DNA from 2 places in the Pseudomonas sp. SDO5591_S426 genome. Region 2 is predicted to be linked to the other one. Evidence: predicted binding sites of a transcription regulator. Region 2 holds the regulator's gene; the other holds the start of a gene.
The links. Region 2 encodes FliA, which starts transcription of late flagellar genes. Its sites were predicted from a motif close to CTAAAGTTTNNNNNNNNNNNGCCGNTAA; they were not measured.

Region 1: the regulator FliA is predicted to act here: its motif matches at 3,907-3,934, upstream of ACW9JC_RS21735 (flagellar protein MotY).

The regions. Positions count from the first base shown of each region.
Region 1 covers NZ_JBSVXD010000132.1:8,706-14,227, forward strand. Annotated here, with positions in the region: gene ACW9JC_RS21720 (response regulator transcription factor) at 1-339, opposite strand, end outside; gene ACW9JC_RS21725 (hypothetical protein) at 860-1,504, shown strand; gene ACW9JC_RS21730 (argininosuccinate synthase) at 1,589-2,806, opposite strand; gene ACW9JC_RS21735 (flagellar protein MotY) at 2,936-3,841, opposite strand; gene pyrC (dihydroorotase) at 4,001-5,047, shown strand; gene rnt (ribonuclease T) at 5,044-5,522, shown strand, end outside.
Region 2 covers NZ_JBSVXD010000026.1:23,108-29,033, forward strand. Annotated here, with positions in the region: gene flhA (flagellar biosynthesis protein FlhA) at 1-1,462, shown strand, start outside; gene flhF (flagellar biosynthesis protein FlhF) at 1,474-2,799, shown strand; gene fleN (flagellar synthesis regulator FleN) at 2,916-3,746, shown strand; gene fliA (RNA polymerase sigma factor FliA) at 3,743-4,483, shown strand; gene ACW9JC_RS08330 (chemotaxis response regulator CheY) at 4,650-5,021, shown strand; gene ACW9JC_RS08335 (protein phosphatase CheZ) at 5,041-5,829, shown strand; gene ACW9JC_RS08340 (chemotaxis protein CheA) at 5,865-5,926, shown strand, end outside.

The sequences.
Region 1 (5,522 bases), on a different contig from region 2:
TGCACTGAGCAGTTCCGTTAGATCCTGTTGTTTGCAGACGTAGCCGGCGGCCCCCGACTGCATGCATCGCATGGAAAAGTGCCCCGGCGCCTGGGAAGTCAATATCAGAACTTTCATGGGCATCGCTGCCGAGGACAGTCGTGCAATAACTTCCAGCCCATCCAGTTTCGGTATTCCTATATCCAGAATGACAATATCCGGCATATGTTCACGGGCAAGTTGCAATGCATCCACGCCATTATCCGTTTCTGCGATGACTTCGTAGCCATGACGCTCCATCAGCATACGTACCGCAAGACGAATGACGGGGTGATCATCCACGATCAGCACTTTATTCATGGGCAAGTCCAATTTTCGCTGTTCGAATTTTTAGAGCCCGCACAATAGCCTAGTCGTTTCCCCCATGGCATGCCGCTCCCCCCGGCCACCCGCACCGAGAGACATTCCCTACAAACATCGCGGATTAATCTTACAAAAACTCCTCGAACTCAGCGTAGCGAAAACTGTATTGGCGTTACGCAAGCGAATTTTTCAGGAAGTTTTTTGTATCGACTTACAACTAAAAAAACTGGACCACGCGCTCCGAAGTAGCAATCCAACGAGCCTTCAGCAGGAAATCCCACTTAAAAGTAACGGCTATTTTCGACGCTTGAACTCATAACAGAAATATCACACACAAAGTATCCACATACTCTTACAGCAAAAAACCAAAACTGAACAATCATTAATAGCGTACAAACAAACCAGCACCATCCATACGATGTATATTTGAAATAAACATTCAAACCAAAAAACCCACAAACCAAACACAACCCTTCATTCAATATTCGAGAAAAGACAAACAAAATGAGTAGACAACATGATCGAAAACCAAAAGAGAATCACCAACCCTATTACTGTTATTGCCATATTCGCGACGCTGTCGGAAACTTCCGCTGCCGTTTCACTGCCTTTTCTGGATAACAAAGAACGGGAAATCTACATCTGGTTCCTGATAATTTTTCCTTTTTACTTGCTGCTACTGTTCTTCGCCACGCTCAATTTCAACTACCGGTCGTTGTACGCGCCTTCAGACTTCGCAAAGGGAAAGGACTTCCTGAAAGTACTGGACGGTGAGACCCAGCGGGATGGGACCATAAAAGATCGTCGGCCCACCAGTCCTTGTACTGCACAAGCTCCACCAGTCGAGATCAATGTACAAAATTCGCGCACGGTTAAGCATCACGTTCGGTTGCACGAGGCACTGGCAGACCTGTACATCATCGATGCACGCTGGATGAGCAAAAAAATGGAATTCAGCACGTTGCTGGAAAAGACAGAGGAATTACCGGAAAGACAGGCTCACGTATTTCTGTTTCTCACAGGTGAGGATTCAGAAAGATTGCTTAAGGAATGCGCACTCAAATACTCAAAACAGGCAAAAAAACGCGGCAGTGCCACTTTCTGCGTTGTTTACAATTTGAGTTCACATGGGATGACGGTGATTGATCAGTGCAGCGACTGACACACAACAATCGACAGGGAAAACGCTTTCAGATCGGTGGCCTCGTCCCTGACGAGGCCACCCATCCATTACAGCTCAAAGGCCTCAGAACAGCTTGCGGCCTTTGTTAGCGGCGATGCGCATGCGCAGCGCGTTGAGCTTGATGAAGCCCGCAGCGTCGGCCTGGTTGTAGGCGCCGCCATCTTCTTCGAAGGTGGCAATGTTGGCGTCGAACAACGACTCATCGGACTTGCGGCCGGTGACGATCACGTTGCCCTTGTACAGCTTCAGGCGCACGACGCCATTAACGTGAGCCTGGGACGCATCGATCATCTGTTGCAACATCAGACGCTCGGGGCTCCACCAGTAACCGGTGTAGATCAGGCTGGCGTACTTCGGCATCAGCTCGTCTTTGAGGTGAGCCACTTCGCGGTCCAGGGTGATCGATTCGATCGCACGGTGCGCGCGCAGCATGATGGTGCCGCCTGGGGTTTCGTAGCAGCCACGGGACTTCATGCCCACGTAACGGTTCTCGACGATGTCCAGACGACCGATACCGTGTTCGCCACCGATACGGTTCAGGGTCGCCAGCACGGTGGCCGGGGTCATTTCGACGCCGTCCAGTGCGACGATGTCGCCGTTGCGGTAGGTCAGTTCCAGGTACTGCGCTTTGTCAGGAGCCTTCTCCGGGGAGACGGTCCATTTCCACATGTCTTCTTCGTGCTCGGTCCAGGTGTCTTCCAGCACGCCGCCTTCATAGGAGATATGCAGCAGGTTGGCATCCATCGAGTACGGGGATTTTTTCTTGCCGTGGCGCTCGATCGGGATCGCGTGCTTTTCAGCGTAATCCATCAGCTTCTCACGGGACAGCAGGTCCCATTCGCGCCACGGAGCGATCACTTTCACACCTGGTTTCAAGGCGTAGGCGCCCAGTTCGAAACGAACCTGGTCGTTACCCTTGCCGGTGGCGCCGTGGGAAATGGCGTCAGCGCCGGTTTCGTTGGCGATTTCGATCAGACGCTTGGCGATCAACGGACGAGCGATGGAAGTACCCAGCAGGTACTCGCCTTCGTAAACGGTATTGGCGCGGAACATCGGGAACACGAAATCGCGCACGAACTCTTCGCGCAGGTCGTCGATGTAGATTTCTTTGACGCCCATGGCCTGAGCCTTGGCGCGTGCCGGTTCGACCTCTTCGCCCTGACCCAGGTCAGCGGTGAAGGTCACGACTTCACAGTTATAAGTATCCTGCAGCCACTTGAGGATCACCGAAGTGTCCAGGCCGCCGGAATACGCCAGAACGACCTTGTTTACGTCCGCCATGCCATCACTCCACGGGGTTCTACGGAAAGCCGGGAAGTCTACCGCTCATACAGAATAATTTACAGTGGCGCGACAGCTAATGACGACGAAGCGACAGATTATGTCGAGAGCGCGACGATGACCGATGAGTCAGGAAGTTGCTGACGTGGCGGGTTTCGTTGCTTGAGGGGCCACTTGTTCTGGTGGCGCGCCTCGCTCCAGACGTATCGCTACCCGGCGGTTTTTCGAGCGGTTGGCGTTGTTGGAATTCGGCGCCAGCGGGTAACGCTCGCCGTGGAAACGCATGGTGATTTGCGATTCGAGGATGCCGTTGGCCTTGAAGAACTCCATCACCGCCAATGCCCGGCGTCGCGACAGGTCACGATTGGTCAGGCGATTGCCGCTGTTGTCCGAGTGGCCATCGAGTTCGATGTGATTGACCGTCGGATCGGCCTTCATGAACTCCAGCATTACCTGCAACTTGGCTTTCGCGGCTGCATCCAGATCGATACCACCGCCGGGAAAACCGACTTCGGATTGTTTCACCTGATCGAAGTTCTGCGGCAACAGCTTGGCCACGCAGCCCTGATAATCGGCAAAGGCCTTATTGAACTTGACCGGCAACAAGCGCACTTCCGACACCCGCCCATCGCCCGAGGAGTGTCGAACCACGGGACTGCGCCCGTCCATCAGACCGCTGATCAAGCGCCCGGCCTGCACTTGCGAACTGTTGAACAACACATTGCCGCTGCCGATTCGTACGGAGCCGAGATTGATGTCGCCACGCCCCGGTTGCCACGGCGCAGCGGCGGCCAACAGGGTAGCCGAGCCACCGCCCATCATTGCGTTGTAGGCGTTCAGACGAAACGTCGCCTGCTCGCCCGCGCGACGCACGAACTGGCCCGAACCGAAATCGGTTATCGGCTGAGTCAGGCGGCACTCGAACTTGTCGCCTTCGACCGTCCACTCGATGCTCTCCAGACGAGTCTGGAAAGTGAGCGCCATCGCAGGAAGGCTGGCAAACACACTGAGCAAGGCTAAATAACGCTGGCGCACGGGAGGCTCCACTGGCTTCGACAACAAAAAGACCGACACACAGATATTTACGGCATACCTGTTGGATATCGGAAGCTTGCGGCAAAACTTGATAGCGAGTGCCTGCAAGAGTCTTTTCCGGTAGCATTCCCCTCAGTTTGACCCGCCTGGAATCCCCTCATGTCCGACCGCCTGACCCTGCTGCGTCCCGACGACTGGCACATTCATCTTCGCGATGGTGCTGTGTTGACCAATACCGTCGCGGATGTCGCGCGCACCTTTGGTCGCGCGATCATCATGCCCAACCTGGTACCTCCGGTCCGCAATGCGGCTGAGGCCGACGGCTACCGCCAGCGAATTCTCGCTGCCCGCCCGGCCGGCAGTTCGTTCGAACCGCTGATGGTGCTGTACCTCACCGACCGCACCCAGCCTGAAGAAATCCGCGAGGCCAAGGCCAGCGGCTTCGTGCACGCCGCCAAGCTGTACCCGGCCGGCGCGACCACCAACTCGGACTCTGGCGTCACCAGCATCGACAAGATTTTCCCGGCGATCGAGGCCATGGCCGAAGTCGGGATGCCTTTGTTGATCCACGGTGAAGTCACCCGCGGCGATGTCGACGTGTTCGACCGCGAAAAAATCTTCATCGATGAGCACATGCGTCGTGTGGTCGAGCGTTTCCCTACGCTCAAAGTGGTGTTTGAACACATCACCACCGGCGACGCCGTGCAGTTCGTCAACTCGGCCCCGGCCAACGTTGGCGCAACCATCACCGCGCATCACCTTTTGTACAACCGCAACCACATGCTGGTGGGCGGGATTCGGCCGCACTTCTACTGCCTGCCGATCCTCAAGCGCAACACGCACCAGGAAGCCCTGCTCGACGCCGCCACCAGCGGCAGCGAAAAGTTCTTCCTCGGTACCGACTCGGCGCCCCACGCCCAGCATGCCAAGGAAGCCGCCTGCGGTTGCGCCGGTTGCTACACCGCTTACGCGGCGATCGAGATGTACGCCGAAGCCTTTGAACAGCGCAACGCGCTGGACAAGCTCGAAGCCTTCGCCAGCCTCAACGGCCCGCGTTTCTATGGCCTGCCGGCGAACACCGATCGCATTACCCTGGTTCGCGAAGAATGGACCGCCCCGACCAGCCTGCCGTTCGGCGAGCTGACCGTTATCCCGCTGCGCGCCGGTGAAAAACTGCGCTGGCGCCTGCTGGAGGAACACGCGTGAGTGAAGACCATTTCGACGACGAACAGGAAGGTCAAGGCGGTGGCGGCGGTTCCCGTCACCCGATGGCCGCACGGTTTCGTGGCTACCTGCCCGTTGTCGTCGACGTAGAAACCGGTGGCTTCAACTCGGCCACCGACGCCCTGCTGGAAATCGCCGCAACCACCATCGCCATGGATGAAAAGGGTTTTGTTTACCCGGATCACACCTACTTCTTCCGCGTCGAGCCTTTCGAAGGCGCGAACGTCGAAGCCGCAGCCCTGGAGTTCACCGGGATCAAGCTCGATCACCCACTGCGCATGGCAGTGAGTGAAGAGACGGCCCTGAACGATATCTTCCGCGGCGTGCGCAAGGCATTGAAGGCCAACGGCTGCAAGCGGGCGATTCTGGTCGGGCACAACAGCAGTTTTGACCTGGGCTTCCTCAACGCAGCGGTTGCGCGTCTGGACATGAAGCGCAACCCGTTCCATCCATTCTC
Region 2 (5,926 bases):
CATGGCCGTTGGTATCTTCCAGCACAACATGAGCTTTGCCGACGCCGGCAAGGTGTACGCCTTGCTGACCATTGGTGACGGTTTGGTGGCGCAATTGCCATCACTGCTGTTGTCCACTGCCGCCGCGATCATGGTGACCCGTGCTTCCGGTTCGGAAGACATGGGCAAGCAGATCAATCGCCAGATGTTTGCCTCGCCAAAAGCGTTGGCCGTTTCGGCGGGTTTGATGGCGGTGATGGGCCTTGTGCCTGGCATGCCGCACTTCTCGTTCCTGAGCATGGCGGCGCTGGCGGCTGGCGGCGCGTACCTGTTCTGGCGCAAGCAGAACATCGTCAAGGTCCAGGCCCTGCAAGAGGTCAAGCGTCAGCAGGAACTGTTGCCATCGCCGGCCCGCGCCCAGGAAACCAAGGAGCTGGGCTGGGATGACGTGACGCCGATCGACATGATTGGCCTGGAAGTGGGTTATCGCCTGATTCCGCTGGTGGACCGCAACCAGGGCGGGCAATTGCTGGCGCGGATCAAGGGCGTGCGCAAGAAGCTGTCCCAGGACCTGGGCTTCCTGATGCCGACCGTGCACATCCGCGACAACCTCGACCTGGCGCCGAGTGCCTATCGCCTGACCCTGATGGGCGTGATCCTCGCCGAGGCGGAGATTTACCCGGATCGCGAACTGGCGATCAACCCTGGGCAGGTCTACGGCACGCTCAACGGCATTACCGCCAAAGATCCGGCTTTCGGCCTGGAGGCGGTGTGGATCGAAATCAGCCAGCGTGCCCAGGCGCAATCGCTTGGCTATACCGTGGTCGATGCCAGTACGGTGGTGGCCACCCACTTGAACCAGATTCTGTACAAGCACTCCAGTGAGCTGATCGGCCACGAGGAAGTGCAGCAACTCATGCAATTGCTGGCGAAAAACTCGCCGAAACTGGCCGAAGAGCTGGTGCCGGGTGTGCTGTCGCTGTCGCAACTGCTCAAGGTTCTGCAAGCGCTGTTGGCTGAACAGGTGCCGGTGCGCGACATTCGCAGCATTGCCGAAGCCATCGCTAACAACGCTTCCAAGAGTCAAGATACCGCCGCATTGGTGGCTGCGGTGCGCGTCGGCGTAAGCCGCGCAATCGTGCAAAGCATTGTAGGCACTGACTCCGAGCTGCCAGTGATCACACTGGAGCCAAGGTTGGAACAAATATTGCTCAATAGTCTGCAGAAGGCAGGACAAGGCTCGGAAGAGGGTGTTTTGCTGGAGCCAAGCATGGCAGAGAAGCTGCAGCGTTCGTTGATCGATGCAGCGCAACGTCAGGAGATGCAAGGTCAACCGGTGATCCTGCTGGTGGCCGGTCCGGTTCGCGCGATGCTCTCGCGTTTTGGCCGACTGGCAGTCCCGGGGCTGCATGTGCTGGCCTACCAGGAAATACCCGACAACAAGCAAGTGACCATCGTTGCGACAGTAGGGCCCAACGGCTGAGGTAGTGGTTTATGCAAGTTAAGCGTTTTTTCGCCGCCGATATGCGTCAGGCCATGAAACTGGTTCGTGATGAGCTGGGCGCCGATGCCGCCATTATTGGGAACCGCCGGATCGCCGGTGGTGTCGAGCTGACGGCTGCCCTGGATTACAAGCTGTCGGCGCTGGCTCCGCGCGTTCCGAACATGGAACTCGAAGACGAGCTGCGCAAGACCCAGTCGCGGATCGTCACCGCCCAGGCCGAATTGAGCCTGCGCAGCGAAGGCGAGAGCGACAACGCCACCAATCGCCAGTTGTTCGCCGGCCTGCCATTGACCGCCGCCGAACCGCTCATCGAGCCGACTTACGCCGAGCCACGTCGTCCGGCGCCAGCACCGACCGCTGCAGCGGCTGTCGACTCGCGTGCATTCGACTCGATGCGTTTCGAGCTCAACAGCTTGCGCGAACTGATGGAAGTCCAGCTCGGCTCTTTGGCGTGGAATCAGCTGCAAGGCAGCCGTCCGGCCCAGGCCAACCTGTGGCGTCGCCTGCAACGCATCGGCCTGTCCGGTCCGTTGTCGCGCGACTTGCTGGCGATGATTACCGATATCGAAGAACCTCGTCAGGCCTGGCGCATGCTGCTCGCGCACCTGGCGCGGATGATTGCTACTCCGGAAGTCGAGCCGCTGGAAGAGGGTGGAGTGATTGCCATGGTCGGCCCCGCCGGCATGGGCAAGACCACCACCCTGGCCAAGCTGGCTGCCCGCTACGTGCTCAAGTACGGCGCGCAAAACATCGCGTTGGTGAGCATGGACAGCTACCGTATTGGTGCCCAGGAGCAGCTCAAGACCCTTGGTCGGATTCTCAATGTGTCGGTGACCCATGTCGATCCGGGCCAATCGCTGGTGCAGGCGTTGGAACCACTGCTGCGCAAACGCGTCGTACTGATCGATACCGCCGGCCTGCAAGCCAGTGATCCGGCGCTGCGCATGCAGCTCGAAAGCCTGGCCGGGCGTGGCATCCGTTCCAAAAATTATCTGGTCCTGGCAACCACCAGCCAGAAGCAGGTTCTGACGGCCGCTTATCACAGTTACAAGCGCTGCGGGCTAGCTGGCTGCATCCTGACTAAACTGGATGAAACGGCGAGTCTGGGCGAGGTGTTGAGCCTGGCCATCAGCCATGAATTGCCGGTGGCCTACCTGACCGACGGCCCGCGGATTCCGGATGATTTGCATCTGCCGCGCCGTCATCAACTGGTCAGTCGCGCCGTTAGCGTGCAAATGCAGGAAGAGCCCAGCGAAGAAGCCATGGCTGACATGTTCGCTGATATCTACCACAGCCCCACCAAGCAGGTAGGCTGAGGTAACAATGAATAGTTTTTGTACCTACATCGATGGTCTGCCATGCATTGTTCCGTTTGCGAACGCGCAGCCAGTAATGTGGCCTCCGTCTATGCAAGACAAGGTAAAGAAATAACATGGGCAGCATGCATCCCGTACAGGTGATCGCGGTGACCGGCGGCAAAGGTGGCGTCGGGAAAACTAACGTGTCAGTGAACTTGTCCCTGGCTTTGGCTGAGCTTGGCCGGCGCGTCATGCTGCTGGACGCCGACCTGGGACTGGCGAACGTCGACGTTCTGCTGGGGCTGACACCCAAACGTACCCTGGCCGACGTGATCGAAGGCCGCTGCGAGCTGCGCGACGTCCTGTTGCAGGGCCCCGGCGGCATCCGCATCGTTCCGGCCGCGTCCGGCACCCAGAGCATGGTTCATTTGAGCCCGGCGCAGCACGCCGGCCTGATCCAGGCCTTCAGCGACATCGGCGACAACCTCGACGTGCTGGTGATCGACACCGCTGCGGGTATTGGTGACTCGGTAGTCAGTTTCGTTCGCGCGGCCCAGGAAGTGTTGCTGGTGGTCTGCGACGAGCCGACTTCGATCACCGACGCCTACGCGCTGATCAAACTGCTTAACCGCGACTACGGCATGAACCGCTTCCGCGTCCTGGCCAACATGGCCCAGAGCCCGCAGGAAGGGCGCAACCTGTTCGCCAAGTTGACCAAAGTCACGGATCGCTTCCTCGACGTCGCCCTGCAATACGTCGGCGCCGTGCCTTACGACGAAAGCGTGCGCAAGGCTGTGCAGAAACAACGTGCCGTCTACGAAGCCTTCCCGCGCTCCAAGTGCTCGCTGGCGTTCAAGGCGATCGCACAGAAGGTCGACACCTGGCCGCTGCCTGCCAACCCGCGCGGGCATCTGGAATTCTTCGTCGAGCGCCTCGTGCAACAAACGGCAGGACCGGTTCTATGACAGCCAGCGGCTACAACCTCTACAAGAAGTCGGCACGCGATGCGCAGTACGAGCTGATCGAGCGTTATGCGCCGCTGGTCAAACGCATTGCCTATCACTTGCTGGCGCGTCTGCCGGCCAGTGTCCAGGTCGAAGATTTGATCCAGGCCGGGATGATCGGCCTGCTGGAAGTCTCCACCAAATACGACGCTAGCAAAGGCGCGAGTTTCGAGACGTACGCGGGCATCCGCATCCGCGGCGCCATGCTCGATGAAGTGCGCAAGGGGGACTGGGCGCCACGTTCGGTCCACCGCAATACCCGCATGGTCAGCGATGCCATTCGCTCGATTGAAGCTAAAACCGGCCGTGACGCTAAAGATCACGAAGTTGCGGCCGAACTCCAATTGAGTCTCGACGATTATTACGGGATTTTGAACGACACCCTGGGCAGCCGGTTATTCAGTTTCGACGATCTGTTGCAGGACGGCGAACACGAAGGGCTGCACGAGGATGGCGCGAGTGCTCATCTCGAGCCGTCACGCGATCTGGAAGATGAACGCTTCCAGGCGGCGCTGGCGGACGCGATTGCCAATTTGCCGGAGCGTGAGCGACTGGTGTTGGCGCTGTACTACGACGAAGAGTTGAATCTCAAGGAAATCGGTGAGGTCCTGGGAGTCAGCGAGTCTCGGGTCAGCCAGTTACACAGCCAGTGCGCGGCCCGTTTGCGGGGGCGTTTGGGAGAGTGGCGAGCGCGCTGAAGGCAGTGTGGGGGCACTGTGACGTGGCTGGTGGGGTGATGAACCGCGCCGGTCTCGATCCGCTGTACTCCAGACAGTCATCGAGTGTTTTGCCAGATTGATTGAAATGGCGCGCCCAGGTGCTGGGCGCGTTTTAGTCTGCTTGGAGGTCGAATTGGACAAGAACATGAAAATCCTCATCGTTGATGACTTCTCAACGATGCGGCGGATCATAAAAAACCTGTTGCGTGACCTTGGGTTCACCAACACGGTCGAGGCCGACGATGGCACTACCGCCATTCCGGTTCTCAACAGCGGGAGCATCGACTTTCTGGTAACGGACTGGAACATGCCTGGCATGACCGGTATCGATCTGCTGCGCCACGTGCGTGCCGATGAAAAGCTCAAGCACCTGCCGGTGCTGATGGTGACCGCTGAAGCCAAGCGCGAGCAGATCATCGAAGCGGCCCAGGCCGGTGTAAACGGCTATGTGGTCAAACCCTTCACGGCCCAGGCGTTGAAAGAAAAAATCGAGAAGATTTTCGAACGCATCGGTTGAACTGCGCCACGGGGGAGCTATGGGGCATAACGAATCTTCGCAGGGCGATTTTGAATCGACCCTGAAAAAACACGCCGTCGAACTGGTCGAGAGCCTTGAAAAGGGCAAGTTCGGCGATGCTGTGCAATTGATCCATGAGCTCAACCAGACCCGTGACCGCGGCCTGTATCAGGAAGTGGGCAAGCTCACCCGCGAGCTGCATAGCGCGATCGTCAATTTCCAGATTGACCCGCACATGCCGCAAGCCGAGGAAGTGTCACAGATCACCGACGCCACCGAGCGTCTGGGTTATGTGGTCAAGCTGACCGAGGCCGCGGCCAACCGCACCATGGATCTGGTGGAAAACGCCACGCCGCTGGTCAACAGCCTGGCTGACGAAGCCCAGGCCTTGAGCACCGATTGGGGACGCTTCATGCGTCGCGAAGTCGGGGCTGAAGAGTTCCGCGAGCTGGCCCGTCGCGTCGACGGATTCCTGGCGCGCAGCAGCACTGACAACCGCGCCGTGTCGACCAACCTCAACGATATTCTGCTTGCCCAGGATTATCAGGACCTCACAGGTCAAGTGATCAAGCGAGTGACCCAACTGGTCACCGAAGTTGAGAGCAACCTGCTCAAGCTCGTGCTTATGGCCAGTCAGGTGGACCGCTTTGCGGGCATCGAACATGACCGTGAAGCGATGCTTGCAGAAAAAGATCCACAAAAACATCTCTCTCAGGGTGAAGGTCCGCAGATTCATGCCGATAAAAGAGAAGACGTTGTGTCCGGTCAGGACGATGTGGACGATTTGTTATCCAGCCTTGGATTTTAGGTTTTTAGACCTGTTCTGTTAGGAGCACACCATTAATGAGCTTCGGCGCCGATGAAGAGATCCTTCAGGATTTCCTGGTTGAGGCCGGCGAGATTCT